One region of the Lysinibacillus sp. FSL P4-0201 genome, then DNA from elsewhere that is predicted to be linked to it. Evidence: riboswitches for the same ligand, from Rfam matches in the RefSeq annotation. Region 1 holds a riboswitch; the other holds the start of a gene.

The links. Region 1 has a riboswitch for cyclic di-AMP ahead of MKY76_RS01465 (APC family permease). Riboswitches for the same ligand answer to the same signal wherever they lie in the genome.
Region 2: it holds a riboswitch for cyclic di-AMP, as region 1 does, so the genes downstream of both, MKY76_RS15565 (TrkH family potassium uptake protein) here and MKY76_RS01465 (APC family permease) in region 1, are expected to answer to the same signal.

What each region holds. Positions count from the first base shown of each region.
Region 1 is NZ_CP151995.1:296,898-313,939, forward strand. It holds gene MKY76_RS01425 (LuxR C-terminal-related transcriptional regulator) at 1-771, shown strand, start outside; gene MKY76_RS01430 (InlB B-repeat-containing protein) at 966-3,785, shown strand; gene MKY76_RS01435 (leucine-rich repeat protein) at 3,936-6,956, shown strand; gene MKY76_RS01440 (hypothetical protein) at 7,051-7,335, shown strand; gene MKY76_RS01445 (response regulator transcription factor) at 7,454-8,149, shown strand; gene MKY76_RS01450 (HAMP domain-containing sensor histidine kinase) at 8,139-9,434, shown strand; gene MKY76_RS01455 (PepSY domain-containing protein) at 9,431-10,102, shown strand; gene MKY76_RS01460 (PepSY domain-containing protein) at 10,193-10,717, shown strand; cyclic di-AMP (ydaO/yuaA leader) riboswitch at 10,930-11,079, shown strand; gene MKY76_RS01465 (APC family permease) at 11,198-13,021, shown strand; purine riboswitch at 13,186-13,287, shown strand; gene MKY76_RS01470 (xanthine phosphoribosyltransferase) at 13,423-14,007, shown strand; gene MKY76_RS01475 (nucleobase:cation symporter-2 family protein) at 14,007-15,305, shown strand; gene MKY76_RS01480 (DUF2179 domain-containing protein) at 15,612-16,133, shown strand; gene MKY76_RS01485 (DUF2252 family protein) at 16,177-17,042, opposite strand, start outside.
Region 2 is NZ_CP151995.1:3,085,828-3,102,869, reverse strand. It holds gene MKY76_RS15610 (CsxC family protein) at 1-249, shown strand, start outside; gene MKY76_RS15605 (BC_2427 family protein) at 560-2,041, shown strand; gene MKY76_RS15600 (CsxC family protein) at 2,167-2,934, shown strand; gene mtaB (tRNA (N(6)-L-threonylcarbamoyladenosine(37)-C(2))-methylthiotransferase MtaB) at 3,151-4,500, opposite strand; gene deoC (deoxyribose-phosphate aldolase) at 4,814-5,485, shown strand; gene MKY76_RS15585 (spore coat associated protein CotJA) at 5,621-5,848, shown strand; gene MKY76_RS15580 (spore coat protein CotJB) at 5,841-6,104, shown strand; gene MKY76_RS15575 (manganese catalase family protein) at 6,129-6,698, shown strand; gene MKY76_RS15570 (TrkA family potassium uptake protein) at 6,750-7,406, opposite strand; gene MKY76_RS15565 (TrkH family potassium uptake protein) at 7,432-8,769, opposite strand; cyclic di-AMP (ydaO/yuaA leader) riboswitch at 8,886-9,027, opposite strand; gene rpsU (30S ribosomal protein S21) at 9,280-9,453, shown strand; gene MKY76_RS15555 (nodulation protein NfeD) at 9,766-11,094, shown strand; gene floA (flotillin-like protein FloA) at 11,098-12,102, shown strand; gene MKY76_RS15545 (hypothetical protein) at 12,128-12,604, shown strand; gene MKY76_RS15540 (hypothetical protein) at 12,659-12,919, shown strand; gene MKY76_RS15535 (sporulation protein YqfD) at 12,909-14,021, shown strand; gene MKY76_RS15530 (PhoH family protein) at 14,024-14,980, shown strand; gene MKY76_RS15525 (HD family phosphohydrolase) at 15,499-17,042, shown strand, end outside.

The sequences.
Region 1 (17,042 bases):
TATATTCTTAAAAGTAAAATAGCCGTGTTAGAACAGCAATATATAGTTGCTCAAGGGGTTTTAGATCATGCAATTGAAGCTGTCAATGAACGCCAGTGGATTGATAGTATAAGAGTAATGAAGGCACTATTATTTTTACGTGAAGACAATGTTGTCCAAGCAGAACAGGAGTTAGCTAAGGTCAAAGTAGGTAAGGATTTTCCATTTTATTTGCTAGTAAAAGCACGTTATTTACTCATGGAAGGACATCTACTAGCAGCGCAGCAATTGATTATAAAGGTGCAATCACAGGCGCAACAACAAGAACAGCTATCTACTCGTATAGAAGCGACAATTTTATTAGCCATATGTTTGGTTGAGCAAGGACAAGCAGATGAGGCGTTAGAAAAATTACATCAAGCCTTGAAATTAGCCGAACCATATCAATATATCAGAACCTTTATAGATGAGCCTCAAACATATGCTTTATTAAAAAAATATGCCGCTATTCGAAAGCAATCTTTTGAAATGGAGTGGAGGGAGGTTTCCATGAGCTACGTTGAGCACTTGCTCCAATGTGTTCAAAAGTATAAGCAAATTTCACCATTGGCGTCCCTTACAACTCGTGAACAGGAAATATTTTTATTATTATCAGAAGGTGCTTCAAATAAAGAAATAGCCGAGCAATTATTTTTATCTGAAGGTACCATACGTGTCTATCTATCGGGGATTTATAGTAAGTTAGGTGTTAAAAATCGAGCGCAGGCAATATTATCAAAACAATCCAAATAAAGCAAACCGCTATCAATTTTTTGATAGCGGTTTGTTTATAGTTAGTGAAAAATTAACATTCCTCAATAGTAGAAGTAAATTGATTTTTTTATGATAAAGAAGAGTGTTTTCCTTATATAGAAGCATTATCGAAAGGATTCACAAAGGAAGGGGACTATGTTGAAGCTGAAAATTTACAGAAGGAGAGAGGATGAATGAAGAAAAACATTACCATTATACTTATGGTATTACTGCTCTTTTTCCAATGGGGGCAACCCCTGACCTATGCGAATGAACAAAATGACATAGAAGAAAAAGTTCAAGAAGCAGGTGGAAATGAAGTAGATAATAAGAGTGAAGTTGAAGATCATGAGGAAATAGATAGCAATCGTCATTTAACCAATTTCAATACAAGCGAATTTGAGATACAACCAAATAGCACCGGTGTAACGATTATAAAATATTTAGGCGCGGGGGGACCTGTGATTATTCCTGAAATTATTGGAGGGAAGCCCGTAACAATTATAGGAAATCTCGCGTTTTACGACTCTAAACTAACAGAAATAGTGATTCCTGAAAGTGTAATAACGATAGGTGATTGGGCTTTTGCAGATAATCTGCTGAGCACGGTGGTGATTCCCGATAGTGTGACGGATATAGGACGTTGGACATTCCACAACAATAAATTAACAAGCGTGGCCATTTCAAAAAGCATCACTACCATAGGATATCAAGCATTTTATGGTAATCAGCTAGTACATGTAGATATACCTGATGGTGTTACTGATATAGAGCATCAGGCGTTTTTTGGAAATCGAATAACAACTGTAAATATTCCTGATAGTGTAACAAAAATAGGTACCCGAGCTTTTACAAGCAATCGGATAACTAATATAAAGATTCCAAATAGCGTAACAAGTATAGGAGATGAGGCATTTGCCTATAATCAGTTAATTAATGTGGAACTTCCAAACAGTATATCAAGTATAGGAAATAATGTATTTGAAAGTAATAAGATAACAACTGTAAACATTCCAAATAGTGTTACAAGTATAGGGAAGGGAGCATTTCAAGCTAATTACTTAACAAATATAGAACTTCCAAATAGTCTTCTTAGTATAGGAAATCTGGCATTTTATAATAATCAGTTAAAAAGTATAGTCATTCCTAATAATGTTACAAGTATAGGGGATTGGGCATTTGGACAAAATCGTCTTACATCTATAGAGCTTCCAGATAGTCTTCTTAGTATAGGAAATCTGGCATTTAATGATAATCAATTATCGAATGTTTCTTTCCCAAACAGTTTAAAGAGCATTGGGGATAGGGCATTTGAAATTAATCGGTTACAATGGGTTCAATTTAATAGCCCATTAATGTCAGGAGCAAATACATTTATCAGCCAAGGTGTTACTTTTGAAGGTTGGTACCAGGATTTATCATGGGTAACACAATGGGATGGGAATGTAACACAGCCATTAAGAATTTATGCCAAGGGAAATGTACAACAGTACACAGTTACATTTGAAACAAATACTGATACCACCATAGAGGTACAGAAAGTACTGGCTGGAGAAAAGGCGGTAGTCCCAGATGCTCCAGTGAAAGCAGGTTTTACATTTGGTGGTTGGTATAAGGATGAAGAATTGAATATACCCTGGAGCTTTGATACAGATGTGATAACAGAGAATATAATCTTGTATGCCAAATGGGAAAAGATAGCCACTCAATATACGGTGAATTTTGAAACAAATGGAGGAAGTACAGTAGTATCACAGAAGGTAACTGAAGATACCTTGGCAACAAAGCCAGCGGACCCAACAAAAGCTGGCTATGAGTTTGCAGGTTGGTATATGGATCCCGCATTCAGTACACCATGGAATTTTGCAACGGATAAGGTAACCGAAAATACAACCTTGTATGCCAAATGGGAAAAGATAGCCACACAATATACGGTGAATTTTGAAACAAATGGAGGAAGTACAGTAGTATCACAGAAGGTAACGGAAGACACCTTAGCAATAAAGCCAGCAAACCCAATAAAGGCAGGCTATGAATTTGCAGGTTGGTATATGGATCCCGCATTCAATACACCATGGAATTTTGCAACGGATAAGGTAACCGAAAATACAACCTTGTATGCCAAATGGGAAAAGGTAGCCACGCAATATACGTTGGATTTTGAAACAAATGGAGGAAGTACAGTAGTATCACAGAAGGTAACGGAAGACACCTTAGCAATAAAGCCAGTAAATCCCACAAAGGCTGGCTATATATTTACAGGCTGGTATAAGGATATTAATCTCACAATACCATGGGATTTTTCCAAAGATGTAGTGAAGGCCAATCTTACATTATATGCCCATTGGGTAACAGGCGGTTCAACGGGTGGTGGAGGAAGTATATCTCCGAATCCAGCCCCAATACCGGAGCCTACCATACCTATAAAACCACAGCCTAAACCTGAAGAGCCAACTGATCCACAGCCAACAGAGTCAGCACCCCAACAAGAGTCAGATATCATCTTCTCAGATATTTCTCAAGAACATTGGGCATGGACGATGATTCAGGAGATGGCAAGACAGGGCATTATTACAGGCTATCAAGATGGCACCTTCAAGCCAAATGCACCAATTCAGCGCCAGCATGTTGCCCTGATGTTAACCAGAGCGTTAGAGCTAGAACCGAAAAAAGAGACGTTTATATTTAATGATATTCCTGAAAGTCATCTCTATTTTGAGGTAATTAAACAAGTGCAACAAGCAGGACTGTTTGATGGCATAGATGGAAACTTCCACCCAAAATCTAATATGACACGTTCACAAATGGCAAAAGTATTGGTCGAGGCTTTAACCTTAACAGCCCATAAGAAAGAAACATTTAATGATGTATCTGCTGCTCATTGGGCATACAATTATATTGCTATTCTTGCGTCAAACGGTATCACAATAGGTGATCAAGGTAATTTTAGACCTAATGATCCTGTTACACGGGCAGAATTCGCAATCTTTTTATATAGAGCCCTCTCTCAATAAGAATAAATCCCATCACTGGTGTGATAAGACTACCAATGATGGGATTTTTGTATTTACCTAAAAATAATTAACATTCCTCAATAGTAGGAGTAAATAATTACCTTTAAGATGAAGAAGAATTATTTCATTTTTAAAGAAAGGAGAGACTATATGAAAGCAAAATGTGTTAGATATGGAATATGGTTTACACTATTTATCTTCCTTATGTTATTGAAAATCCCTTTTACTTTTGCTAATGAAGCTGATTATGATGTGGAAGATAGTCCTGATGGATCGATAACTATAAAGACATACACAGGTACTGGCGGAGATATGGTAATTCCTCATCAAATACAAGGGAAAATAGTTACAGGGATAGACCCTTGGGTGTTTACTAATAAAAAGCTGACAAGCCTCACAATACCAGAAACATTAACAACAATTGGTGCATATGCCTTTTATCAAAATCAGTTAACAAGTGTGACACTGCCAAGTAATCTAACGAACATTAGTGATGGTGTATTTTCCTTAAACCAACTAACAAATGTGATACTTCCAAATAATCTAAGTAGTATCGGAAATTATGCATTTTCCGGAAATTTGCTAGAAAGCGTAGATATACCTAATAGTGTTATTAGTATAGGAGATCACGCATTTTCAACGAATGATATTGTCAATGTGAAAATCCCAGAGGGTGTAAAAATAATAGGGTCAAATGCATTTGCAAGGAATGATATTGAAAGTTTAGAGATACCAGAAAGTGTGAAAAGCATTGGAGATGAAGCCTTTTCAAATAATTACCTAAAGGAAATCATTATATATTCTAAAGATGTTGAAATAGGTGATGATGCTTTTATAGGGCATAGTCCTAACCTTGTTATTTATGCTCCAGAGAATTCTTCTGCAAAAGAGTATGCAGATAGGTTGAATATAAACTTTCAAGGTATAAATTCTCCAGATCCTGTCAATGAAGCGGATTATGAGTGGACAAAAAATAGGGATGGGTCAGTAACGATTAGAGATTACATAGGTACTGATATGGCAATAACCATTCCAAGTCAGCTAGATGGCAGGGTAGTAACAGCAATAGGTAGTGGAGCATTTGGTGAAAAAGGTCTTACGCAGGTAATTATACCAGACAGTGTAACAAGCATTGGAGATGTGGCATTTGCAGAAAATCAATTAACGTATGTGAAACTACCAAATAACCTTAAAAAGATAGGTGAAGGTGTATTCTTTACAAATAAACTTACTGCTATAGAAATACCAGATCAAGTTACTCAAATTGGCTCATATGCATTTTTAGATAATGCACTTGCTACAGTTAAGCTGCCAAATCAACTTAAGACAATTGGGGATTTCGCATTTATGGAGAACCAATTAACAAACATTGAGTTACCAACAACTTTGGAGACTATAGGAGAATGGGCGTTTTCAGATAATCACATAACCTCTTTAGTAATACCTACTAGTGTCGTAAGTATAGGAGCGTATGCATTTGCTACCAATAAACTTTCAAATGTAACGATTCCCTCAAGTATAACAAGTATAGCGGAAAGTGTATTTCTCGATAATCAGCTTACAAGTATAGAGATTCCTAGTAGTGTAACGAATATTGGTAGATGGGCATTTGGCGAGAATAGACTTAGTAGTTTAGAAATTCCTAAAAATGTAATGACTGTAGAGGATAATGCCTTTAATGACAATAATCTTAAACATGTGAAAATATTATCGGATGCAACGATTCTTTTAGAAGATATTTTTAATGCAAATCCAAGTAATTTAATTATTTATGGTCATGATGCATCGACTGCTCAAGCCTATGCCAATCAAAATAATCACCAGTTCGAGTTACTTACTTATCGAATTATCTATCATGGAAATGGCTCTGAACAAGGAAATCCACCAGTAGATATGAATATGTATCCAAGAAATACTCCCGCAACGATCTTAGATAATATAGGATCTTTAGAAAAAACTGGCTATACATTTGATGGTTGGAACAGCACTAACGTGGGAGATGGTATAGATTATACGGTCAATAGCATTGTTGATATTGAAGAATCCAATCTTGCCTTGTATGCGAAATGGAAAGCAAATTCATATGTTGTCACATTTAATACAAATGGGGGGACAGCAATCAATCCTATTACAGTAATTTATGAGACACTAGTAAGTAAACCAGTAATCCCTATAAAACCAGGGTATACATTTTTAGGCTGGTATAAGGATGCTCAATTCACCACACCATGGAATTTTACAACGGATATGATAACCCAAAATACAACCTTGTATGCAAAATGGGAAAACGTCGTCGCACAGTATACGGTGGATTTCGAAACAAATGGAGGAAGTGCAGTAGCATCACAGAAGGTAACTAAAGATACCTTAGCAACAAATCCAGTAAATCCAACAAAGGCAGGCTATACATTTACAGGCTGGTATAAGGATATTGAACTGACGATACCATGGAATTTTTCTAAAGATGTAGTGAAGTCCAATACCACCTTATATGCCCATTGGGTAAAAGACGGTTCATCGGGTGGTGGAGGAAGTATATCTCCGAATCCATCCCCAATACCAGAGCCAACCATACCTGAAAAACAAGAACCTAAACCTGAAGAACAAAAACCTAAACCTGAAGAACCAATTGATCCACAACCAACAGAGCCAGATATCATCTTCTCAGATATTTCTCAAGGACATTGGGCCTGGGCGATGATTCAGGAGATGGCAAAGCAGGGCATTATTACAGGCTATCAAGATGGCACCTTCAAGCCAAATGCACCAATTCAGCGCCAGCATGCTGCCCTGATATTAACAAGAGCATTAGCGCTAGAACCGAAAAAAGATGCGCGCGAATTTAACGATATACCTAAAAGCCATCTCTATTTTGGGGTAATCGATCAGGTGCAACAAGCAGGTCTGTTTGAAGGGGTAGATGGGAACTTCCAGCCAACTACGAATTTGACACGTGCTCAAATGGCAAAAGTATTAGTTCTTGCCTTTAATTTAACTTCATCGAATAAAGATACTTTCGAGGATGTGCCAAAAACACACTGGGCACACAACTTTATCGCTATACTTGCAGGAAATGGGATCACAATTGGAGATAATGGCAACTTTAGACCAAATGATCCTGTAACACGTGCGGAGTTTGTAGCATTTTTGTATAGAGCTTTGCATCAATAATTACCTCACCAATGGCTATCCATAAAGCTTTTGGTGAGATTTTTTTGTTCAAATTATTAACATTACTCAATAGTGCGTAAGGATGTAAATTATTATGCTAATAGAAAAGGAAGTGTTTCTATTGAAAATCGTTCGTCTTGCCTTCTTCATATTATTCTTAAGTTTAGCTTTTGTATCGATTAAACTTTCAATTAAAACGGATGAAAGGAATTATGATTGGCGTAATAACTCTGATGGTACAGTGACAATTATTCATTATAATGGTCCACATATTGAGTTTCCCTTTCCAAGCCGTTTAAATGGCAAAAAAGTTGCTAAAGTAAGCTCAGGAATTTTTGAGAAAAGGGATATTTACAGCTTTTTACCGAAAGTTTATTAGTTAAAGACGTACCCTGTGTCAAAAAAAGAAATGTATTGTCTTTCTCATCATTTTCTAATTAGACTTTCACCACTTGTATCGTATACGATGAAAAGAAAAGGCGAAGGACGGATTCGACATGACACATCGAATTTTAATTATAGAAGATGAAGAGAATATTGCGAGAGTGCTACAACTGGAGCTTCAATTTGAAGGATATGAGGCAGCAATGGCACATACAGGAGCAGAAGGCTTACTACAATACCGTGAGCAACAATGGGATTTAATTTTACTTGATATCATGCTACCTGAGATGAGCGGTATTGATGTGCTAAAGCGTATTCGTGCAACAGAATCCCAAACACCTGTTATCATGCTAACTGCTAAAAGTGAAGTAGAGGATAAGGTAAAGGGCTTGGATTTAGGAGCCAATGATTACGTGACAAAGCCTTTTGAAATTGAGGAGCTACTGGCACGAATTCGCAATGCATTACGGTTTTCGCAGAAGGTAAATCCAAAGCAAGTTGCACTTACATTTGGCCATTTATCGATAAACGAGCAAACAAGAGAAGTTGTATATTTTGATAAGGAAATTCAGCTGACACCTCGTGAGTATGATTTGTTGTTCTATTTACTAAAGCATCCAAAACAAGTACTGACAAGGGAGCAAATATTAGAGGCTGTATGGGGCTATGATTATTATGGGGATACAAATGTTGTGGATGTTTATATACGTTATGTACGGCAAAAGCTTGAGGCTGCTAATCCAACTCCTCTTATCCAGACAATTCGAGGTGTTGGATATGTGCTAAAGGAACATAGTTATGAGACTTAAAACAAAAATTCATCTACTAACAACATTGCTTATGCTAGTTATTATAGTGGCAACAAATAGTGGAATTTATTTGTTGTATGAGAAATTTGCCTATGATACGGAATATAATCAGCTCCAGTCACGGGCAAATGAGTTAAGCTCTACACTGAGTCAGTTAAATGCACAAACCAACCTACAGCAAGTATTAAGAGCTTATATGCCAACAGATGGTGCTGTTTATATTTATGATGGTGAACGCTTGAAAACAAAGGTTCAAGCTTCTCTTGAAATGCAAGAAGTCCCTGCCATTACCTTCACTATGCCTGCTATTTGGATCGACGGAACGGTGGTGGACATAACCTTACAGCAATCTATGGAAGAAGTAGAACGGACATTAGATTTGTTAAAGGTCATCTTAGTTGTTGTATCTTTTGTTGCAACGATTCCAATTTTCCTAGCGAGCTTGGTACTTGGGCGACTTATTTTATTACCGCTAGAACGTTTAAATGAGACCATGCACAAAAGTGCATCTACTGGGAAATATGAAAAAATAGATACTACAGAAAAAGGTGGGGACGAGTTAATAAACATTAACCGCACTTTTAATATAATGATGGAGAAGCTTGAACAGCATTATCAAAAGCAACAAGAATTTGTATCAAATGCCTCTCACGAGTTAAAAACTCCTATAACTGTCATTGAAAGTTATGCAAAACTACTCCTAAGAAGGGGTTTTGATAATCGTGAGGTTGCTCAGGAATCCTTACAAGCCATTGCCAATGAATCATCTCGTATGCATGAAATGGTGTTGCAATTGCTAGAGCTAGCTAAAAACAAAGAGCAATTGGACGTTCATTTCGAACAACTAGAGCTTGCCCCTTTCTTAAATAAAGTAGCTTCACAAATGGAACAGGCTTATCATCGAACATTTAGAATTGATGCGCAGATACCAAAATTTATTTATAGTGATGAAAAAATATTGAAGCAACTACTTTTTATTTTGCTGGATAATGCTAGGAAATATAGTGAGGATGAAGTACGTATTCAAGCCACTGAAACAACCAACCATGTACGTATTACCATCCAAGATTTTGGTATTGGTATTCCAGTCGAGCATATTCCTCATTTGTTTGAGCGTTTCTATCGTGTAACAGAGGATCGTAATCGTAAAACAGGTGGTTCAGGGCTAGGGCTAGCAATTGCACATGAACTGGCACAACAATTAAGTATAACGATAGATGTGAAAAGTAAGCTAGGGGAAGGCTCAAGCTTTACTTTATGTATACCAAAGGAGGGACAGCAATGAAAAAGTGGATGTTAGTAATTGTTGTTATTATCCTTCTTTGTAGTGGAGTAATTTGGTTTGTTCAACATCGTTATTTTTACGTTCAACCTCTTAGTGAAGCGCAGGCTATTCGGCATATTGAGACTATCTACAATGGTCATGTTACACAGGTTGAAAAACAAGGAAATACCTTTGAAATGCTTTTTACGCGTGACGATGTCAAGTATGCAGCTATACTCGATGTTACGACACAACAGGTGACTGATCTAATCCTGAAAGAAGGACATAGTAAATTACTATTAACAGAAAAGCAGATCAGACAAATGGTTAAAAAGGAATATGGAGATGTAGAAAGCGTTATGCTTACAGACTCCATTTACACTGTACGTGTTGAAAATGAGGAAATTCAAAAGGATTTAACGTTTGATGGTTATACTGGCGAACTACTGGCTGAGAAAAAGGTTGAGCCACAAGAACAACCTATCGAAGAGCCTATTATTACTGAGCAACAGGCCATTCAAATAGCCCTTAAGCAATTAAAGGGTGAAGTGGATTCAGTTGATTTTGAAGAAACCTCAGAGGGTGGTTACTATTTAATTGAGATTGAAACGCAGGAGGACGAAGCTACATTTCAAATTCATGCTGTTTCAGGAAAAGTACTGTCTGTAACATGGGATGACGATCATTAAATCATTCTCATGAAATTCTAATGTTCCTCTTATAGTTCTATCATCTTCACTTGGTAAGCTAAGTTTAGATAAAACAAAGGAGAGATGAACATGAAAAAAATGATCATGATTCCAGCACTAGTAATTACACTGGGAGTGGGTGCAGCGATTGGCTCGACGACTTTATTATCAGGAAATGCCCAAGAAAAAAAGGTCTTATCCATGCAGGAAATTGAGAAGAAAGCTCTAGCGGTAGTGGATGGTACAGTTGCCAATATCGAATTTGACCAAAATCAGTTTAGCTCTATTTATGAAGTAGAGGTGTATACAGATACAGAAGAATATGATTTAAAATTTGATGCTTATAGTGGAAAATTACTCAAGCAGAAAAAGGAACGTCTAGATGACGATGATTGGGATGATCATATTCCTGCTACGACTGCTACAACAAAAATAATTACAAAAGAGCAGGCTATCAAGACAGCCCAAACAAAAGCAAAGGGTAAAGTGACAAAAATTAAGCTTGATGATGGTGTATATGAAATTGAACTGAAAGACGGTCAATATGAATACGAAGTAGATGTGGATGCAGTCTCTGGGAACATTATCGACTTTGAACAAGGCTTTGATGACTAATATAATGAGCTGTCTTGAAGGTAGAATATACCTTTAAGGCAGTTTTTATTGTTTATATTGTGGGTATTGACTAGGTATTCAGGAAATTTTCTTTAAGAAGCGATTATTTATATGTTCAAAAAAGCCTATGCTTTTACTCAAAAAAGAGAAAAATTTTCTTCTTTACTTTTTCAATTAGCAGGCGTAATATGACATCATTATAAAAGTTTCAAATTTCTAAATCGCTGAAGCAACTAAACGCGGGGGAACCAATTTTGATGGATGGCATAGCCATTCTTGGGGTGAATCTCTTCCTTGTGGAGGAGTAGGGCTACTCAGGCCCGAATCCGACAGCTAACCTCGTAAGCGTTAAGAGCAGAAAAGTGGAGCTTGGCAGACGGATGAGCGTCTACAAGTCTTATTTAGTGATGACTTGTAGGCGTTTTTTGATGTAATTTAGAAAGGCGAAACACATTCTATGAAACTAGAAGGTGTTTATCAATGAAATCCTCATTCAAACGTTATGTAATCGGCAAACCATTAAGATCCGATGCGTTAGGGGAACAAAAGCTCAGTAAAACAAAGGCACTGGCCATATTATCGTCAGATGCATTGTCATCAGTAGCCTATGGACCAGAACAAATTTTAATTGTCCTAATGACGGTAGGTACAATGGCGTTTTGGTATTCTTTACCTATTGCCGCTGGAGTGGTTATTCTACTCGTGGCACTGATTTTATCCTATCGTCAAGTTATCTTCGCCTATCCACATGGGGGAGGCGCCTATGTCGTATCACGAGAAAATTTAGGCGTGAATGCAGGTCTTGTTGCAGGGGGTTCTTTGCTTGTTGATTATATTTTAACGGTAGCAGTAAGTGTGTCGGCCGGGACAGATGCCATTACATCTGCATTTCCAAGTCTTCATGCTTATAATGTACCCATTACTATTATATTTGTGATTTTCTTAACGATTTTAAACTTGCGAGGTGTAACAGAGTCAGCCTCTATCTTGGCGTACCCAGTTTATCTATTTGTAGGCGTTATGCTGTTGCTAATCGGGATTGGGCTCTATAATGTGGCAACTGGACAGGTGCCTGCAGAGCTACATCCAAAGATTGGCACACCAGTGGCAGGGATTAGCCTATTTATTTTATTAAAGGCATTTGCTTCAGGAAGCTCAGCGTTAACAGGAGTAGAGGCTATTTCTAACGCCATACCTAATTTTAGAAATCCTGCTCCAAATAATGCTGCTAAAACGCTTTTAGCAATGGGTGCCATTTTAGCCGTTTTATTCATCGGGATTGTTAGTCTAGCTTATTTTTATGGCGTTGCACCAACAGCAGAAGCAACAGTCGTTTCCCAACTAGCAGAAGCTAGTGTTGGTCGGAATTTTCTTTATTATATTGTACAGGGCACAACGGCAATGATTTTAGTACTTGCCGCAAACACAGGATATTCAGCATTTCCCTTGCTTGCTGTAAATTTATCGAAGGATGGTTTTATCCCACGAATCTTCCAAATTCGTGGGGACCGTCTTGGCTATTCAAATGGTATTTTAATGCTAGGTATTGCAGCCATTTTTTTAATTATACTTTTTGACGGGGCCACAGAGCATTTAATTCCGCTCTATGCAGTAGGCGTATTTATTCCCTTTACATTAGCGCAAACGGGAATGATGAGAAAATGGTGGCGCGAAAAACCTAAAGGCTGGGTAGCAAGATTTACAATCAATACAATTGGAGCTGCTATCTCTTTCATCGTGGCAATGATGTTTTTTGTGACAAAAATGCCTCAAGTATGGCCAGTGTTTATCTTTTTACCAATTATTATTTTTGTATTCCATCGCATTAAGCAACATTATCAAGCTGTTGGAGAACAGTTAAGATTAAATCATGAGGAACTGGCTACTATTGAGGGGAATGTTTTTATTGTGCCAGTAGCTGGTATAACAAAGGTGGTTGAAAACTCTCTACATTATGCCAAATCACTTAAGGTTGATAAAGTGATAGCCTTTTACGTAGCTTTCGATCAAGCAGATGCAAAAGCTTTTGAAGAGAAGTGGAACGTTTGGCAACCTGATGTACGATTAGTTACCTACTATTCACCATATCGCAGCATTACACAGCCATTAATTAAATTTATTGATAAAGTAGAACATCAATGTACGAAGACAGGTCATAAAGTAACAGTTGTTATCCCTCAATTCTTGCCGAAAAAAGGATGGCATCATATGCTACACAACCAATCGAGTCTTCTCATTCGTACATCACTGTTATTTCACAGAAATGTCGTCATTATGACAGTACCGTTCCATTTATCAAAATAATGCTAGCAAGCTAGAAAATAGTCTGTTATAATCAGTACGTTGATTGAAAACACGAACGTTTACAATTAAAAAGTTCCGAAATACCATTAAATTCCGAAAAATTAAACTTTTTTTGGTGAGAGATAGTAGCCCTTACCGAATAAAGTGATAAATTGGTTATTCTGATAGTTTCATACAAATCCACTCATATAATAGCGAGAATAGGGCTCGCAAGTTTCTACCGATTTACCGTAAATGAATCGACTATGGGTAGCAATGCTTTTAGAGAACTTCAATTTTAATGATGTTTTCTATTCATTTCGACGTTTTTGCGCTGAATGCTTTGCTCCACTCGTAGCAGAATGGAATCAAAGTATTCAGCGTTTTTTTATAATTTTTTACGAAAGAAGGATATGAAAGAAATGAAGTTATTACAAGACAAAATTATGCAAGAGGGTAAAGTATTATCTTCATCCGTATTAAAAGTTGATTCATTTTTAAACCATCAAATTGATCCGATGCTAATGAAGGAAATTGGTCATGAATTTGCAAATCGTTTCTCTGATCAAGTGATTACAAAGATTTTAACAATAGAATCTTCAGGTATTGCCCCATCCGTGATGTTAGGCTTAGAAATTGGCGCGCCTGTCGTATTTGCTCGTAAACGTAAATCATTAACTCTTTCAGATAACCTTTATTCTTCAAAGGTACATTCATTCACAAAAAATGAAACAAATGAGATCTCTGTCTCACGTAATTTCTTAAGCGAAGATGACAATATTTTAATTGTAGATGATTTCTTAGCCAATGGTGAGGCTGTCAAAGGCTTACTTGATATTGCTGCACAAGCGGGTGCGAATGTTGTGGGAGTTGGAATTGTTATTGAAAAGGGCTTCCAAGATGGCGGAAAATTATTGCGTGAGCAAGGTGTTCGCGTTGAGTCATTAGCAATTGTAGATTCTCTTGAAGATGGCAAAGTAACATTTGCTACGGAGGCTCGCGCGTAATGAATACCTTTAAATCGACTGCGCTAGCGATTCAACATTTACTTGCAATGTATGCTGGAGCCATCTTAGTGCCACTGATTATCGGGGGGGCAATTGGCTTCGATTCAACACAAATGACGTATTTAGTAGCGATTGATATTATGATGTGCGGGATCGCTACACTTTTACAGGTTTATTCAGGTAAATTCATTGGTATTGGCTTACCTGTAGTACTTGGCTGTACATTCACAGCGGTAAGTCCAATTATTGCGATTGGTACAAACCCAGAGCAGGGTATTACGGACATTTATGGTTCTATTATTGCCTCTGGTGTAATTGTAATGATAATTGCGGGCTTCTTCGGCAAGCTTGTGAAATTCTTCCCACCAGTCGTAACAGGGTCAGTTGTTTCAATTATCGGTATTTCCTTATTACCAGTAGCATTAAACAATATGGCAGGTGGACAAGGTGCTGAGGATTTTGCCTCTGCTTCTAATGTAGCTTTAGCCTTTATTACATTGGTTGTCATTTTAGTCGTTTATCGCTTTTCTACGGGCTTTGTTCGTGCTATTTCTATTTTAATAGGATTAGTAGTAGGTACTGTTTTAGGTGCCTTCATGGACAAGGTGGATTTCACCCCAGTTGCAGATGCTAATGTATTTCACATGGTACAACCTTTCTACTTTGGCATGCCAACATTTGATGTAACGGCGATTATTACCATGACACTTGTAGCAATGGTATCTTTAGTAGAATCATCTGGTGTCTATTTTGCGCTAAGTGATATTTGTAATAAAAAATTAGATTCAAAAGATTTGGCTCGTGGCTACCGTTCAGAAGGTCTAGCTTCAGTAATCGGTGGTATTTTCAATGCCTTCCCATACACAACATTCTCACAAAACGTGGGATTAACGCGTATGTCTGGCGTAAAAGACCGTAAAGTCATTTACATCACAGGTGGTTTACTAGTAGCACTTGGCTTCCTACCAAAAATCGCAGCATTAACAACGATTATTCCAACGTCTGTACTAGGTGCGGCAATGCTTGCGATGTTCGGTATGGTGATTACACAAGGTATGGGAATGCTTGTACCTGTTATGAATGAATCAGCGGAAAACGCAATGATTGCTGCGATTGCAGTAAGTTTAGGTGTCGGTGTATCAGTGGTTCCTGGCATTTTTGATGCACTGCCAACAAGCGTTTCAATCTTAACGTCAAATGGTATTGTTTGTGGTTCAGTCACAGCGATTATCCTAAATATTTTATTCAACATGATTGGGCCAAAGCATAAAAAAGACCCGATGCACGGGGAAGTATAAAAAGATAATTAAATAATATTCATCTAAATATTTTACATATTTTCATGAAAAGAAAGTGTCACCTACTTTTATCTATTGATTTAGATTTGAGGGGGTGTCACTTTTTTGTTGTTATGGATTGTATGTTTTAAACTATAGATTATGATTTTAGTTAAAATTTGTTCCGTTAAAATAACTTTAGACTGTCATAAGAAATGTTTAACATTAGACTAAAAGGGAATTTAAAATAGAGTTGTTGAAATCGCATGTAACTCTCTCTTTCAACATATACTTATATAAAACTACTCTCAGAAAGGTCTAGCACAAATGCAAAGTATTGTTTTAATTTTAATCCTACAATTAGTATATGTACCTTTTTTAACATTACGAACAATATTTTTGGTAAAGAATATCACATTTCTTGCAGCGATATTTGGTATGCTGGAGATGTTGGTGTATGTATTTGGCCTTTCACTCGTTTTCAGTGGGAAGCAAAGTATGTTATCTATGGTTGTCTATGCAGTTGGGTTTGGATTAGGTATATTTTTAGGAGCAAAAATAGAACGAAAGCTAGCGATAGGCTATGTTTATACAACCATTAATACGCAAAATAAGAATGAAGAGCTTGTGAAATTTCTTCGCCACGAAGGGTTTGCAGTCACGATTTATATAGGAGAAGGGCGAGATAGTAACCGCTATAAATATGAGATCTTAACGAAGAGGAATCGTGAAGGAGAGCTCTTTCAAATAGTAGAGCAATTTGAGCCGAATGCGTTTATTATCTCGTATGAGCCTAAATCATTTAAGGGCGGCTTTTTACTTGCTCGTATGAAGGCCAAGCAAAAATAATATTCAATATGAGAGGACCTTCGCTAAAAGTGAAGGTCCCTTTTTACATTTTTGTTTCAACCCAGTTTTTGAATAAGTCATAATCTGTATAGACGGTTTCTTTGTAACTCATTGCTTGTAAAATTGTATGTTCTATAAATACATTCCGTTCTTTACCGATCGCTTTTAAAATCTCCTCCTCGCTGTGATAGGTAAAAACATGAGAATAATCGATGTCAGCTCGTGCATGTATTTTAGCGGCAATTTTCCCCATAAGTGATGTTGTTGTAAAGTAATCCTCTACATCCTTATAGTTTTTAGGCTTAATCTTCTTTTTATAAGGAGAACGTTCTCGAATATAAAATTCCTGACCATTCATTGTAATAAAGGCTAAATGTGGATCCTCTAAGTGGTGCATGGCTTTTTGAGTTCCAACTACTCGTGCTCCTTGGTGCTCATAATGAGCCCAAAACAGATCCTGATAGGGAAGAAAGTAGGCAGGAATGGCTGTGCGTACTTCTTTCATTTCTAACACTAAATTTTCAACCCCTGATGCACCCTTTTCATCTTCCACTAAAATATAGTAACGTTTTAAACCGATTGAAGCTGTACCAGAGCCATACTTATAAGCTATGTCCCTAATTTTATATGTAGAAAGTGCGTTTGAAATGGCACTGTATTCCTCAGCAGTGACTGGTTGAATTTCTTCATTCCATAAGAAAGCACGCTCGCCGTCTTCATTGAGATACGTAATATCCTGTAAAAAATGGGATCGTTGGCGTTTCTCAAGCTTTTTCAATAACCTCTTTGCGGGTCCTTTGGTATTGTTCTTTGTGAAAATGAGTGTTAGAGGATCATCCTGTTTACGCTCAAATCGTTTTAGTTGATTGATATAACTATTAAGAAAATGTTGAATAGCCGTTTCTTGGG
Region 2 (17,042 bases), 1.9 Mb from region 1:
CAACCATTTGGTGAATTAGTAGCAGCCAATTTCTTTGAACTTGATTTTTCACCGATTATGGCAGCTCCTGAAGAAGCATTCAGCACATTACGTGAAAAAATTGTATTAGAACTTACTGTAAAAGTATTGCAAGTTCAACAAATCCGTTTGGGCGCTGGAAGTAGTGTAGTAACACCTGTTCTACCAGGGCTTACTCCACCAGCAACACCAATTGTTCCTGATATTATTCCGCCTACTGAGCCTTGTTAATTTTTTTATGTAGTGGAGTAAAAATGGTAACAATAATACTGATATAAAATCAAATATGTTGTTGGGCAGTTGAAAGTTCACTTTTACTCGAACTTTTAACTGCTTTTTTTTGGCAAGATAAGGACATGCGCCTTCCAATTGTATCTCATAGTGGGACTGTGACAAAAGTAAAAATATTGCATAATATGGATTGTAATTAGTATTGTAGATTTTCAATTGTCCTAACATAATCGCATCAGAAGAATTAGCTAATGGATTAAAAATTGATTGTTATGCTTTTTTTGTCAAATCATTATTTGGGAGTGAATGAATGGCAACTCCATGGATTAATTTTAGAGAGATGAAAAAAATATCCTCTAAACAAAATAAATACACTGAGTGGAGGTATCAAACTAAAATAGATGACGAATCTCCATTTGAACAGACTTTTAATGGAAATAATAATCTGCTTGATGAAATAGAAGATAAACCAATTACAGAGGAATCAACTTTAACAGACCATATAATCTCTAATGAAGAGCTCCCCGAACCTATGGAGCCGATTATTGAGGAAGAAAACGAACATCACCCAAATTTTGAGAATTTCAGGGAGGATGCTAGCTTAGCAGAGCTATTAGCATCTAATGAAGATCTACCTATATCTAAAGAAACAAATGTTGAGCAAGAAAACGAACATCCTCTAGATATCGATGAGAGTCACACAAAAGTGACCTTAATAGAGCAATTAGCGTCCATACCCATACCTATAGAAGCGAATGTTAAGGAGAACGAAGAAAATTTCCGACATATGGATGAGAACCATGTAGAGGAATTAACTTTAGACCAGATAGCATGCAATCAAAGTGTACCCAGTCCAACAAAGGTAGAAATTGACCATCTACTAGATAGTGATGAGAACTCCCTTGAAGAACAAAATTCAACAGCCCAATCAGACAATAATCCAAAATCTTTCAATAGAGCTCTGTCAGAGGCTGAAAATAATATGCATTTGGATGATATAGCAGAAAAGGAGAAAAACAATCCTCCAAATCGTAATAAAGAGATTGCAAAGTCTTTACAAGGAGAAGTATGCACCATTATCCAAAAAAGTCCCTTTTCTACTTATGTAGAAATTAACGATTTTCTTCATGCTCCTATTTATGGTGAAAATGTTCAAAATACAATATTTGATTTTCTTGATTTAAATGATAACCTATCTCCCCAACTTCAGACGAAGCTACTCCAAACGATTTCGATTTACCCTGAACAACCAGATTGTCGTTTGGTTAGCTCCAACATTAATCAAATGATTTCTTTAATGAGAACGGATACTAATAAAAAAAATGGTAGTGAGCAGCATCCGTTTAAATCAGTAGTAGTTCCCTTACATAACTCACAAGCAATTAAAAAAGGAGAAATTAACTCCTCTGAGCCTTTTATACATATACGAGTTCCTGTTGTGCTAGGGGAATACAAAATAGAAATATGTATGGAGGAAAAAATTGCTTTTGATAAAGGAATTGAAGAGGTTAAAGAGATCACAAATGAGGTAGTACTATCCGATTGTAGATTTGTACCTATTCATAGATCCCAGTCATTGGGAAATGGAACAAGAACTGTATTAAAGGGGAATTTATTTATAGAAGGCTACATACAGCATAATATTGAGTATAGGGTATCTAATACGCAAAATAAGTCAGCCATTCATCCCAATCGATTGTGTCAAAATATAGTATTAGAATTAATTATCCAAATGTTACAAGTACAAAAAATTAAAGTACTGTTTGACTGGCAAGGTAATGGAGGGTTATAGAAATTTATCCCTTAATTCAAATAAAAAATAAAACTAATATATACGTCCATGTATAGATTTAAATGCTACATATTCTAGCGATAGGAGAGCTCTCTAATACTAAAAAAATGAAATGAGGGAATTTTTTGAGCGATCAATTAGAAAGCCAATTTCAACCTTGTCCTGTAACATCAACTGAACAAATTCCATTAACGAATGAGATTACACCAGTAGTCACTACACCAGTTACAACGCCAACTATCAAAGTTCCAGTTGTATTGGCAGAACCAACACTGCAAATCGTTGTCGAGTCGGATATTACACTTAGCCCTGCTGCTACAGAAATCAAACGAGTGAAAAAGAATGTCTTCCTAAATCAAGTGAAACTTGTACCAGTCAGCTTTGCACGTATTGGTGGCACTGATTTCTTTAGAGTAACACGAGCTAAATTATTTGTAGCAGGACATATTCGGAAAAATATAGAATATGCTTCATCAGCATGTAATGGGGCACTTCGAGATAGAATTGCTGACGTTCCGTTTTCTGGTTTTACAGATCTTATTTTCCCACAAACACCTGGAGGCGCAACACCAATCTTAGGCATTTCCGAGTTTGCTGAAGCGAACTTCCTTAACGAAAGAACACAAATGGATGCTCGATTAGATAAGGCTTTCTTCCAAAATCTTGTTAAATACAATGAACAACCATTTGGTGAATTAGTAGCTGCCAACTTCTTTGAACTTGATTTTTCACCGATTATGGCAGCTCCTGAAGGGACATTCAGCACATTACGTGAAAAAATTGTCTTAGAACTTACTGTAAAAGTATTGCAAGTTCAACAAATCCGCCTTGGTGCTGGCAGTAGCGTAATAACGCCTGTTCTTTTAGGACTTACACCTCCTCCTAGTCCTTGATAAATGCTAGTTTAGAGGACAGTAGAATATTATAATATATTAACAAAGCTGGTAGTACAGATGGATATTTTGTTTGTACTACTAATTTTCTTATAGGAGCTGTCAATCTTTAAAAGCATTTATCAATATTATGAAAAATCAAATACAAGTGAATGATTAGCTTCATTAAAAGGAAAAAGGGTTGCCATATAAAATGGGCAACCCTTTTTTCACTATTTATTTCACTGTTTCTAAAACGCGTACAAATTGTCCTTTTGAGTGAGGGTAGCCTGCTTGTGTAATTTTTACTTTTACAAGTTGTCCGATTAGACTTTCTGGACCCTCAAAAACTACTTTTAAGTAATTGTCTGTATAGCCTGTTAGAAGGCCTTCTTCTTCACTGTCATCATGCACAAATTCTTCAGGGATAACTTCTAGCACTTGATCTTCAAAACGAGAAGCATACTCTTTTGCTAGCTGATCGTTTAAAGAGATGAGTCGATGCACACGCTCATTTTTAATGTCTTCATCAATTTGATCTTCCATACGTGCAGCAGGGGTTCCTGTACGAGGAGAGAATGGGAAAACGTGCAGCTCAGAAAATTTATGATCGCGAATAAAGTTATATGTGTCCATAAACTCTTCCTCTGTCTCACCTGGAAAACCAACGATTACATCAGAAGTAACAGCTAAATCAGGTAAAGCCTCATGTAATTTTGTTAAACGTTCACCGAAGAACTCCATTGTATATTTACGACGCATACGTTTTAATACCGTATCAGAACCAGATTGAATAGGGATGTGTAAATGATTCACGACAATCTTTGATTCACGTAGTACTTCAATTACTTCATCTGTTAATTGACTAGCCTCAATAGATGAAATACGAAGACGCTTTAAGCCTGTTACATTGGCCTCTAAATCACGTAGTAATTGAGCAAGATTATAATCTTTTAAATCCTGACCATAGCCACCTGTATGAATACCAGTTAAGACAATTTCAAGATAACCAGCATCTACTAATTGCTGTGCTTGATGTAACACTTCTTGTGGGTCACGAGAACGCATTAAACCACGTGCCCATGGAATAATACAAAATGTACAGAAATTGTTACAGCCTTCTTGGATTTTTAACGAAGCACGTGTACGGTCTGTAAATGCTGGTACATCTAATTCTTCGTATACTCGGTTTTTCATAATATTACGTACAGCATTAATCGGTTGTCGTTCCGCACGATATTGTTCAATATAACCAAGTAATTTCGTACGATCTTGTGTTCCAACAACAATATCAACACCAGGGATTGCCATAATTTCTGCAGGGGATGTTTGTGCATAGCATCCCGTTACACAAATAACTGCATCCGGATTTTGGCGAATTGCTCGACGAATAACCTGACGTGATTTTTTATCTCCAGTATTCGTAACTGTGCATGTATTAATGACGTAAACGTCTGCTTGTTGATCAAATTCTGTTCGATCATAGCCTTCTTCTTTAAACAGCTGCCAAATTGCTTCTGTTTCGTAATGATTTACTTTACAACCTAGAGTATGAAAACTCACGATTTTTGATCGCTCGTTACTCATGATATATATCATCCTTTCAATTCACATTACCTTGTGTTTCCAAACATTTAATAAGTTTTTCGTTGTACATATTTTAGATACGTGATTTATGATAACATAATCCTTATAAAATCAGTACATATAAGATTTTTTTGTGAAATAATTAAGTTATCACTTTCTATATAATCTTTTGAGGACTTCAGATAAACATGACTCGTTCTGTAATGTTTATATTTGGGTGTTCATTATATAGAAAGAAATTAGACGCCATCGCAAAAAAATGATATGATTCGAAGAGGTACGTACATCTTATTTAATGAAGGAGCGTTCAACAATGGAAAAAAATTTTGCACGTATGATTGATCATACATTATTAAAGGCTGAGGCAACAAAAGAACAAATTGAAAAATTATGTGCTGAAGCTAAACAATTTAACTTTGCTTCTGTTTGTGTAAATCCAACTTGGGTAAAGCGAAGCAGTGAATTATTACAGGGTACAGACGTGTTAGTTTGTACGGTTATCGGCTTCCCACTTGGTGCCAATACACCAGCAGTCAAAGCATTTGAAGCAAAAGACGCCATTGCTAACGGTGCAAAAGAAGTAGATATGGTTATTAATATCGGTGCGTTAAAAGATAAAAACTATGACCTTGTACAAGCAGATATCGCAGCAGTGGTAGAAGCAGCTAAAGATAGCGCACTTGTAAAAGTCATTATTGAATCATGCTTACTAACAGACGAAGAAAAAGTGAAGGCATGTGAGTTAGCTGTAGCAGCGGGTGCTGACTATGTGAAAACATCTACAGGTTTTTCTACTGGTGGAGCAACAGCAGAGGATATCGCGCTTATGCGTAAAACTGTAGGTCCAGAACTTGGTGTAAAAGCATCAGGTGGTGTTCGTAGCTTAGAGGACATGAAAAAAATGGTAGAAGCAGGTGCGACTCGTATTGGGGCTAGCTCTGGTGTAGCTATTATGAATGGTTTAATTGCCGACTCCAACTATTAATATTATCTTTTTATAGAGCCATAAGCTCATGTGTACATTGACATGAGCTTATGGCTTCTTTGTGTTTAATCAGCATAATAATTTTCTATGCACATATACTCCACTGATGAATGTAAATACAGAAAGGAGGATGTCATGTTTACACAGTATAAGTCTTGGAGGCCCTATATTAGCCCCTTTGATCCTTGTAAGCCTATAGAAGTTAAGTATTATGCAACACCCCCACAACTATATATGGGTTTTCAACCACCTGGACTTCCACAATTTCCAACCGCAAGAGAAGCGCTAATGGCAGGAACACTATGGCCACAGTTGTTTAGCCCATACCCATTTCCCCTAAAAGGAGGGAGGAAGCATGACTAAAAAGATGCCGCCCGAATTTTATAAGCAATTAGAAGAAATACAAGCAATTGATTTCGTCATTGTTGAATTAAACCTCTATTTAGACACTCATCCACACGATTATGACGCCATTCAGCAATTTAATGAAAATACAGAGAAAAGTATGAAACTTAAAATTGATTTTGAGCAAAAATATGGACCACTCATGAATTTTGGGAGAAGTTATTCGAATTATCCTTTTAACTGGATTGATACACCATGGCCATGGCAAGTCTAAACAAAAGACTAGGAGGAAAAATCTTTGTGGTATTATGAAAAGAAACTCCAGTATCCGGTAAAAGTTAGTACATGTAACCCAATGCTTGCAAAGTTTTTAATTGAACAATATGGAGGAGCGGATGGGGAACTGGCAGCAGCTCTACGCTACATGAATCAGCGCTATACGATTCCTGACAAAGTAGTAGGGTTATTGACCGATATAGCAACAGAGGAATTTTCACATTTAGAAATGATTGCCACGATGATTTATAAGCTAACAAAAGATGCAACACCAGAAATGCTGAAAGAAGCTGGATTGGGTGATCATTATGTAAATCACGATCGGGCTCTATTTTATCAAAACGCCTCGGGGGTACCATTCACAGCAACCTATATTCAAGCAAAGGGTGACCCTATCGCGGATTTGTATGAGGATATAGCAGCCGAAGAAAAGGCACGTGCCACATATCAATGGATTATTGACTTATCAGATGATACGGATTTAAATGATAGCTTGAAGTTTTTACGTGAACGGGAAATTGTTCATTCTCAGCGCTTTAGAGAGGCTGTTGAAATTTTAAAAGATGATAGAGATCAAAAGAAAGTTTTCTAAGACAAAAATGGCAGGCTGTATCAAGGTGAACTTGACACAGCCTTTTTGCGGTTACTGAATATTTGAGAATAAGCTAAGATCTTTTCGATGACCAATCATTACTAATAAATCTTCCTTTTCAATAATTTGCTCAGGAGAAGGGGAGATAATAATTTCACCTTCGCGCACAATCGCAATTACACTGACGTTATATTTTGCGCGCAAGTCTAAATCCCGAAGGTTTTGTCCGGCCATTTTGGAAGGAATCATAATTTCTTCAATGCTGTATTCCTTTGATAATTCGATATAATTCAACATATTTGGGGATAGGAGTTGATTGGCTACACGTTCACCCATATCTCTTTCTGGGTAAATAATCCAATCAGCTCCTACTTTATCTAACACTTGCCCATGTCTTTTACCAAGTGCCTTTGCGATCACTTTTTTGATCCCTAGCTCTTTTAATAAAGAGACGGTTAAAATACTAGATTGCATATCATTACCGATCGCTACGATAACACAATCGAAGTTACCAATACCAATCGATTTTAAGGCTTTTTCTTCTGTTGTATCTGCAACCACAGCGTGAGTCACATAGGGTTCGGCATCCTCTACTCTTTCTTCATTTATGTCAATTCCTAATATTTCCTGTCCAGCTTCATGCAATCTGCGAGCGACGCTTGTTCCGAATCTACCTAAGCCAATCACAGCGTATTGTTTAATGGTCATAGCGTTCTGTCTTCCTCTCATTTGGTTATCCAATCATAATATTTCCTTTTGGGTGGCGGAAACTCTCTTTTTTTCTTCGTTTTGCAATGGCAAAAGCAATGGTTAATGGTCCTACTCTTCCTGCGAACATTGTAATAATCAGAAGAAGACGACCAGCAGGTGTTAGCTCTGGAGTTAGGCCCATAGAAAGACCAACAGTACCAAACGCAGAGGTAGCCTCAAATAAGTACATCATAAAGCTATGATGCTGTTCCGTGATACTGAGAATAATCGTCACGACTACAACAATTAATCCTCCACACATTGTAACCGTCAAAGCCTTTAAGATAGTTTCAGTAACAATTCTACGTTTAAAGAGAACGACATCTTCTTTTCCTCGAATTTGTGACCACATAGTAGCTACTAAAACAGCGAAGGTTGTGATTTTAATACCTCCAGCAGTCGACCCAGAGCCTGCCCCAATAAACATGAAAAGAATCATTAAAAATAATGTAGAATGCGTTAAGTCCCCAATAGCCAGTGTATTGGAGCCAGCAGTTCGTGGTGTAACTGCTTGGTAAAGGGAACCTAATACTTTACCCCATTCGGATAATGGTCCAAGAGTTTTTTGGTTGCCATACTCAAACAAAAATATCAAAATGGTTCCGCTAACAGTGAGCAAAAGTGTCGTTACTAAGACTATTTTTGAATGGACAGAAAGCCTTTTAGTTACACGATATTCATACAATTCATTCATCACAATAAAGCCTAATCCACCGATTGTAATAAGAGCACAGATGGTGAAAACAACAAAGGGGTCATCAACATAGGCAGTCATTCCGTTAAAGCCACCCATTAAATCGAAGCCCGCGTTGTTGAAGTTGGATATGGCATGAAAAAATCCAAAATAAAGGGCCTTTCCAATAGGCATATCAAAAGAAAAACGAATCGATAGAATTAGACCACCGATTATTTCAATACATGCTGTAAAGAGTAATATTCTTTTCACTAATCGAACAAGACCAGCAATGGAGATATTATTAAATGCTTCTTTAAGCAGCAGTCTTTCTTTTAATGAAATTTTCTTTCCAAGCAGTAAAAATAATAATGTGGCAAATGTCATAAATCCTAAACCGCCAATTTGGATTAAGAATAAAAGGACCACTTCGCCAAAAATAGAGAAGGTATCACCTGTGTCAACTACAATTAAACCTGTGACACAAGTAGCTGATGTAGCAGTGAATAAAGCATCTAAAAAGGCCAAACCCTTCCCATCCTCAGTAGAAAATGGCATTGTTAAAAGAAACGTACCTATGGCAATGATAAGGGCAAAGCCCAATACAAGAATTTTGGGAGGATTTAATGCTCTTTTAAAATTGTTCATTTAATTTTTCCTCAATTCTGAATAGTAAACAACTGTTTGTTAGATGGCATAATAAAAAGACCTACGATTAGAGCATGAAAAGGGTAGAAAGCATGCTAATAATGGTGGTCAATAACGACCTCCTTCGCTTTAGCCGACGAAGTTAGCTGACGGGTAGGATGGCGAAAGAGCTTTCTCATCCCTTCTGCTAAAGCAGAATTAACCCCAAAAGATTGGTTCCTCCGTTCTCAAATAGTTGAGATTTGGCCGATATGAAATTGAATGTGATTATTCTACGCCCTTATTCTATTTTTTGTAAACCCCTTAATTGTTAGGAAAATGTAATTATTTTTATTGTGGGCGAATTGTGTATGAATAATTCGAGCAAAAATAAAACCAAAAATTCACTTGATAATTTCGCATACTTTCTATTGACCATTATTAGACAATACGATATAATTTTTTAGTACACAACAGAAGGTGATTTGCCTAATTGTGTATTGACGTGTGTTCGGAGGGAGGGAAAGAGAGATGTCAAAAACTGTCGTTCGCAAAAACGAATCGCTTGAAGATGCTCTTCGCCGCTTCAAACGTACTGTATCAAAAAGTGGTACAATTCAAGAAGTTAGAAAGCGCGAGTTCTACGAAAAACCTAGCGTAAAACGTAAAAAGAAATCAGAAGCTGCACGTAAACGTAAGTGGTAATTTAATTTCCCATTAAAAATCCCTACGTTCATAACACGCAATTGTATGATTCACTGAGCAGACAAAGTTATACCTGAAATTAATCACATTTTTGATTAATTTCAGGTATTTTACATTGCTCAACTTTACGTACATATGAAAAAGCCGAATGAAATCACTTTGATTCATTCGGCTTTTTTGCACATACTAAGTGTTAGTAATTGGCATTAGATCGAATGATAAATAATTAATAAATTTTTTAAGATTTGTGAAACTTTTCGCATGATTGACCGTATATACAGAGGAGAGGCATGTTAGAAGGGAGGGAAAAAGATGCGAAAACGGAGAATCCTCAGCTATTTACTAGTGATATGGATGACTTTTTTGTTAGCGTTTCCATTAACTTCGGCTTTTGCCAGTAATAAGGTTTATCATGTTCCGATTCATAATGAAGTAGAGCGAGGACTTCATGCATTTTTAGAACGAGCTTTTAAAGAGGCTGAAGAAAACAATGCAGAGGCGATTATCTTAGAAATACATACGCCTGGCGGTTTTGTGAATGCAGCAAGCGATATCGCCATGCTTATGGATGCAACGCAAATAAAAACGATTGCTTATATTAATAAGGATGCGCACTCAGCAGGAGCGTTTTTAGCCTTACATGCGGATGAGATCTACATGGTTCCAAATGGAACAATCGGTGCAGCGGCAGTTATCGATTCAGCAGGTAATGCAGCCGACCTAAAGGCCAATAGCGCTTGGCTTGCACAAATGAAAGCAGCAGCTGAAACGTCAGGGCGCGACCCTAAGTATGCATTAGCAATGGCAGATACCAACTATGAACTACCAGAATACCGTGCTGGCGGAAAGAATTTGTTAACCCTATCAGCCTCAGAGGCAGCAAAGGTTAAATATTCTGAAGGGACGGTTAAAGATTTTCAGGAGCTTTTAGAAGTAACCAACTTGAATGGTAGTGATGTTGTTCCCATTGAACCAACCTTTTCTGAAAAGTTAGCTCGTTTTATTACAAATCCCATCATTGTACCTATTCTATTGTCTATCGCTAGCTTAGGACTTGTGATGGAGCTTTATTCGCCAGGATTTGGTGTTCCAGGTATAATGGGCTTATCAGCACTTGGTTTATTTTTCTTTGGACATATGGTGGCCGGCTTTGCGGGATATGAAACATTATTGTTATTTATTGTTGGCTTAGCCCTTTTAATTGCAGAGTTTTTTGTCCCCGGTGGAATTGTTGGTATTTTAGGTGGTGTCTTAATAGTACTAAGTCTGATACTGGCAGGTGCAAATATGATGCAAATGATAGTAGCAATTCTCATTGCGCTTGTGATAGCGATGATAGGAATGGTGATTCTGATGAAATTTTTCGGAAAAAAACTGCATGTCTTAAACAGGCTTGTGTTAATGGATGCAACCACGACAGAAGAAGGGTATGTATCCAATGTGAATCGCACAGAACTGTTAGGAAAAATTGGGAAAACGCTTACACCACTTCGTCCATCTGGAACAATGGTACTTGGTAGTGAACGCATTGATATTGTATCAGAAGGTGGCTATATCGATGCCAATCAACATGTAGAAATTATTAAAGTTGAAGGCTCACGCATTGTTGTGAGACAAACAGATAAAGAGATGGAGGAATAGAAAATGGGTTTTGATTTAGCTTTGATTGGTCCTATTGCTGGCCTAGTTATTTTATTCATTGTGCTTGCGGTATTCTTTACCTTTGTACCCGTTGCATTGTGGATTTCTGCATTAGCAGCAGGTGTACGTGTGAGCATTTTTACATTAATTGGGATGCGATTGCGTCGTGTAATCCCTTCTCGAATTGTTAATCCGTTGATTAAAGCACATAAAGCAGGTTTACCTGTAACGATTAATCAGTTAGAGAGTCACTATTTAGCAGGTGGTAATGTTGACCGTGTAGTGAATGCCTTAATTGCGGCTCACCGTGCCAATATTGAGCTGTCATTTGAACGTTGTGCAGCAATCGATTTAGCTGGGCGTGATGTATTAGAAGCTGTTCAAATGTCTGTTAATCCAAAAGTTATTGAAACACCTTTCATTTCAGGTGTAGCAATGAACGGGATTGAGGTAAAAGCAAAGGCTCGTATTACCGTGCGTGCCAACATCGAGCGTTTAGTCGGTGGTGCTGGTGAAGAAACAGTTATTGCCCGTGTAGGGGAAGGGATCGTTTCTACAATTGGTTCGGCTACTAGTCATACAGAAGTATTAGAAAATCCAGATATGATTTCACAAACGGTTTTATCTAAAGGTTTGGATTCAGGAACAGCCTTTGAAATCTTATCCATTGATATTGCGGATGTAGATATCGGTAAAAACATCGGGGCTGAATTACAAATTGAACAAGCACAAGCTGATAAAAACATTGCGCAAGCAAAAGCTGAGGAACGTCGTGCAATGGCTGTAGCAAACGAGCAAGAAATGATTGCACGTGTTCAAGAGATGAAGGCAAAAGTAGTAGAAGCAGAGGCGGAAGTACCACAAGCGATGGCTGAAGCCTTACGTTCTGGTAATCTTGGCATTATGGATTATATGAACTATCGCAATATCCAAGCAGATACAGCGATGCGCGACTCTATCTCAAAAGTAAGCAATGATAAACCTGAAAAAAATGAACCCAATGCTTAATAACGGAAAGGAGCGAAACTAACATATGGAACAGTTAATAATCTTCGCCATAATAGCCATAGTCAGCTCTATTTTCGGAAAATCAAAAAATAAAAAGCCTCAGAAGCAGATGCCTCCTTTTAATAAAGACACCGTGGTGGAGCCTCCAGTTACGGAGAAAGCACCACATCGTACTGGGAAAGCACAGAGTTTTGAAGATTTTGCACGAGAATTTATAGGAGATTGGATTCCAGAAAATGAGAAAGTCGAGGAGCCTAAAAAATTTGTTGAAGAACAAGTGAAAAGGGAAATACCAAGCTATGTTGCTCCAGCTGTCATTCCAGCAGATATCCCTAGCCGTTCTTCTAATCGAGAAGGTCGAGGACGATTAGCTGCTGGAAAAAAAGAAGTGCAATCAGTTGGCACAAATTCGACTTTACAACTACCTCAATCTAAAAATGATCTTATGCAAGCAATCGTGATGGCTGAAATATTAGGGCCACCGAAATCAAAAAGAAAATAACTAGCATGTCCTCCTTTTTCGATGCATATATTGCCGAAGAAGGAGGCATTTTTTATGAAAAAATTATTTCAATTAACGCCACTACTTGAGTTGTTAGAATACGAATCATTAAAAATTATTGGACCCTACCGTTTTATTCATGCAGATGCGACGACCTGTTCGTTTGTCTATGCAGATTATCATATTACTGTCAATGCGGATTCAGTGACAATCAATGCGCTCAAAGAAGAAATGCTACATCTCACTGTTGACAATCTACAGGAGCTTCATATGAAAATGACAAAGAATATGGGTGTGAGCAAAAATGTGGAATAATCGGCCAATTATTATACGTATAAAGCGCCATGAAAATGTTCATCCTTTTATTCAAGCATTGCACGCTCAACATGTCCCATTAAAGCGTGTTGTCTTTCGTGAGCAGGAAGTTTCCTTTGAAACGACGATGCATTATCTACCAAAAATTCGCCGTGTACGAAGACGTTTTCGCTTAAAAATGGCTGTATTTTATGCAGATGAGCTTCAAGTTTTTCGAGCGCAAATTTGGACTTTATTGGGCTTAGCCTTTATGATTGCTATTCCAATTCTTTGTGCACAAGTCATATGGCGAGTGGACATAGAAGCCGCAACACCAGAACTAGAGCAGCGTTTAGGTAAGACCTTTCATGAAACCTTTCAATTAGAAACCCCTTTATCTCAAAAAAAGTTACCTTCCAATACGGCTATACGACAAAAGCTGTTAGAGCAACACCGAGAGCTATCATGGGTTCATATTGATAAACATGGCGGACGAGTAATTTTGAGACCACAAGAATCACCTAAACAAACAGAGCAAACAACTGATAAATTAGCCTCCCATATAGTAGCAACGAAAAGTGGTGTCATTACACACTTTAATATACAGCATGGCGAGCGAAAAATTTCAGTAAATGATACAGCCTACGAGGGTGACGTCCTCGTAAGTGGTGTATTAGAAAGTGGCACAGATCAAGTTTTTGTAGGGGCGAAGGGAGAGGTTTATGCAGACTATTGGCTTGAATGTTCATTTAAAATTCCAACAAAAATTACCGTGGAAACCTTGCAGCAAAAGCAATGGCGAGTGTTGATAAAGGGTATACATCAGGAAAAGGTGGATTATGTACAAAGAAAAGATTTACCGAATTGGCTATCCCCCTATGTTTCAATTGTAGAGGAGCAACAGACGAAAACGATGCAAGTAGAGTTGGATGAATCGAAAATTGAGTCATTGCTGATTCCTTTATTGCATGAAAAAGTATTACGTTCGTTACCTGCAAAAACAATCATCAAGAAAGAAAACCTTTTACAGGCAAAGTGGGGGAATGGTACAGTTGAAGGGAAAGTTCTATTTTTAGTCAATGAAAACATTGCAAGTCCAATACAAGGCCTACAAGGAGAATGATTATGTCAGAACAGTTAACTGTATTACAGGTGGATAATCCAAACGAAGCGGTTATGCTACTAGGTATTTCCGATGCAAATATGAAATTAGTTGAAGAAGCACTTAATGTTCATATCATTACGCGTGGTGAACAAATTCAACTTGCGGGTGAAGAAAATGCTAAGGAACAGGCAACATTTCTTCTGCATGCTTTATTGAAGGTCATTCGCAAAGGAATTAATATTGATCAACGTGATGTTACAACAGCTATTGAAATGACACAAAAAGGAACAATCGAGTATTTTGCAGAACTATATGATGAAGAAATAGCACGCACGACGAAAGGTAAGTCAATTCGTGCAAAAACAATTGGTCAACGAGAATACATACAAGCAATCCGTCATAAAGACGTTGTTTTCGGTATTGGTCCAGCTGGTACTGGGAAAACGTATTTAGCGGTAGTCATGGCAACACAGGCACTTAAAAACGGCCATGTTAAGAGAATTATTTTAACTCGCCCTGCTGTTGAAGCTGGAGAGTCTCTAGGCTTTCTTCCAGGAGATTTAAAGGAAAAGGTTGATCCATATCTACGACCTCTCTACGACGCTTTAAACGACATCTACGGCTCAGAACAAACACAGCGGCTAATTGAACGCGGAACGATTGAAATCGCCCCTTTAGCCTATATGCGTGGCCGTACATTAGATGATGCCTTTGTTATTTTAGATGAAGCACAAAATACAACACATCAACAAATGAAAATGTTCCTAACTCGTCTAGGCTTCGGCTCTAAAATGGTCATCACAGGTGATAAAACACAAATCGACTTACCCAAAAATACAGAATCTGGCTTGATTGTAGCAGAACGTACATTAAAGTATGTTAAATCTATCCATTTCCAAGTACTAGAACAAGGCGATGTCGTACGTCACCCAATCGTAGCCAAAATCATTCAAGCCTACGAAGAACAGCAACTTTAGAATTGCGTAGCAATTCTAAAGTCTGCCCCGAAAGCGAAGCGACAGGGGCAACGAGGTTTAAAGTCTGCCCCGAAAGCGAAGCGACAGGGGCAACGAGGTTTAAAGTCTGCCCCGAAAGCGAAGCGACAGGGGCAACGAGGTTTAAAGTCTGCCCCGAAAGCGAAGCGACAGGGGTAACGAGGTTTAAAGTCTGCCCCGAAAGCGAAGCGACAGGGGCAACAGGTTCTAAAGTCTGCCCCGAAAGCGAAGCGACAGGGGCAACAGGTTTTAAAGTCTGCCCCGAAAGCGAAGCAACAGGGGCAACAGGTTTTAAAGTCTGCCCCGAAAGCGAAGCGACAGGGGTAACGAGGTTTAAAACATCCGTATAGTTAAAACCTAAACCACGAATTTAATCAAAATATGGAAAAAAATGTGACAGCTATGCAAAAATGCATAGCTGTTTTTTGCTTTCTTATACATTTTTCGAGAAAAATGTATGTTGAATTGGTATGATAGTAGGTAGATAGAGGAGGTGCCAGATGGAGAAACAACTTCGAAAATTTACAGAGCTTATCGGTTTTCGCTACTTTCTTATCATCATTCTCATTTTAACAGGTGGCCTACAATTTGGGTTCATGTATGGCAATGTTAAAGGAGTTACATATGATTTCAAACCATTACAGCTTGCGCCTGAAACCGTACGATCTACTAAAACGATTGAAGACACTTATAAAACACAGCTAGAGCGAGAAAAAGCTGCCAATGCAGTGGATTCAGTCTATCAATTTTCGGAGGATGTCGCCAAGCAAAGAGCAGCGATTGTAACATCATTATTTGATTATGTTTTGGAAGTGAAAAAAGATGTTGCAAATAGTAAGGAACCTATTCCTATTGCAGACCAGGTTACACAGCTTCGAAAAAAATTTGAATCCATTGACGAAGACCAGATGCCGTTAATTTTTACAGATTCTCAGCTGGAAGGTCTATTAGTACAAAGTGAAGATGATTTAACTAGAACAAGTACGCAATTATCTAAATTTGTAGAGGAATATTTACAAAAATCCATCCGACCAGAGAACGTCTTTGTTGCACAAAATGATTTTGAAACAAAGATTCGTGGACAACGAGGATATCCTGATAAAATATTCAATACTGTCGTGTTAATAGGACGTACAAGCATTATTGAAAATGAAACAATTAACGAAGAACAAACAAAGATTCGAAAACAGCAGGCCAAAGAAAGTGTAGAGCCGACACGAATTTTACAAGGTCAGATTATTGTTCAAGAAGGCCAAATTATTGACAATGAGGCTTTTAGACAATTAGAGCTATTAGGGATGGTTAGTAATAAAGCCTCCTTTAAGCCGATAGCAGGGCTTATTATTTTAACGCTACTGCAAATGATGTTTATGTATATTTTATTTGAGCGTTGGGAGACGAACGAACGAAAAAAACGTAATGCACTGTTAGTGACAGTGATTGTTTATAGCTTGTCTATTTTGCTAATGAAATTTATTAGCTTAGTTTCTAGTGGCTTTGATGTGACGATTGCCTTTTTATTCCCGACAGCACTAGCGACGATGCTTGTACGATTGCTAGCAGATGAGCGAGCAGCCGTATTAATTACAGTTATGACGGCTGCTTCAGCAGGAGTAATTTTTCAAGAAGGCTATTCTTCAGTTATGCAAATGGAAATTACGCTGTATATCATATTCGGAGGGTTTGCAAGCCTATTCTTTTTGCGTAGTGTGGAAAAACGCTCACATATTTTACATGCGGTTGGTGTGATTTCCCTTGTAAACATGGCATTTATTGCGTTTTATTTGTTAATGACACAATCATCCTATGGCTTACCAGAATTAGCATTTTACTTAATAGCGGCGATGTTATCAGCCTTGCTTTCAGGGGCATTAACGATGGGACTTTTACCATTCTTTGAATCGGCGTTTAGCTTGCTTTCGTCTTTACGCTTAATTGAGCTATCCAATCCCAACCATCCATTATTAAAAAAATTATTAATGGAAACTCCAGGGACATATCATCATAGTGTGATGGTAGCGAACTTAGCGGAAGCTGCGTGTGA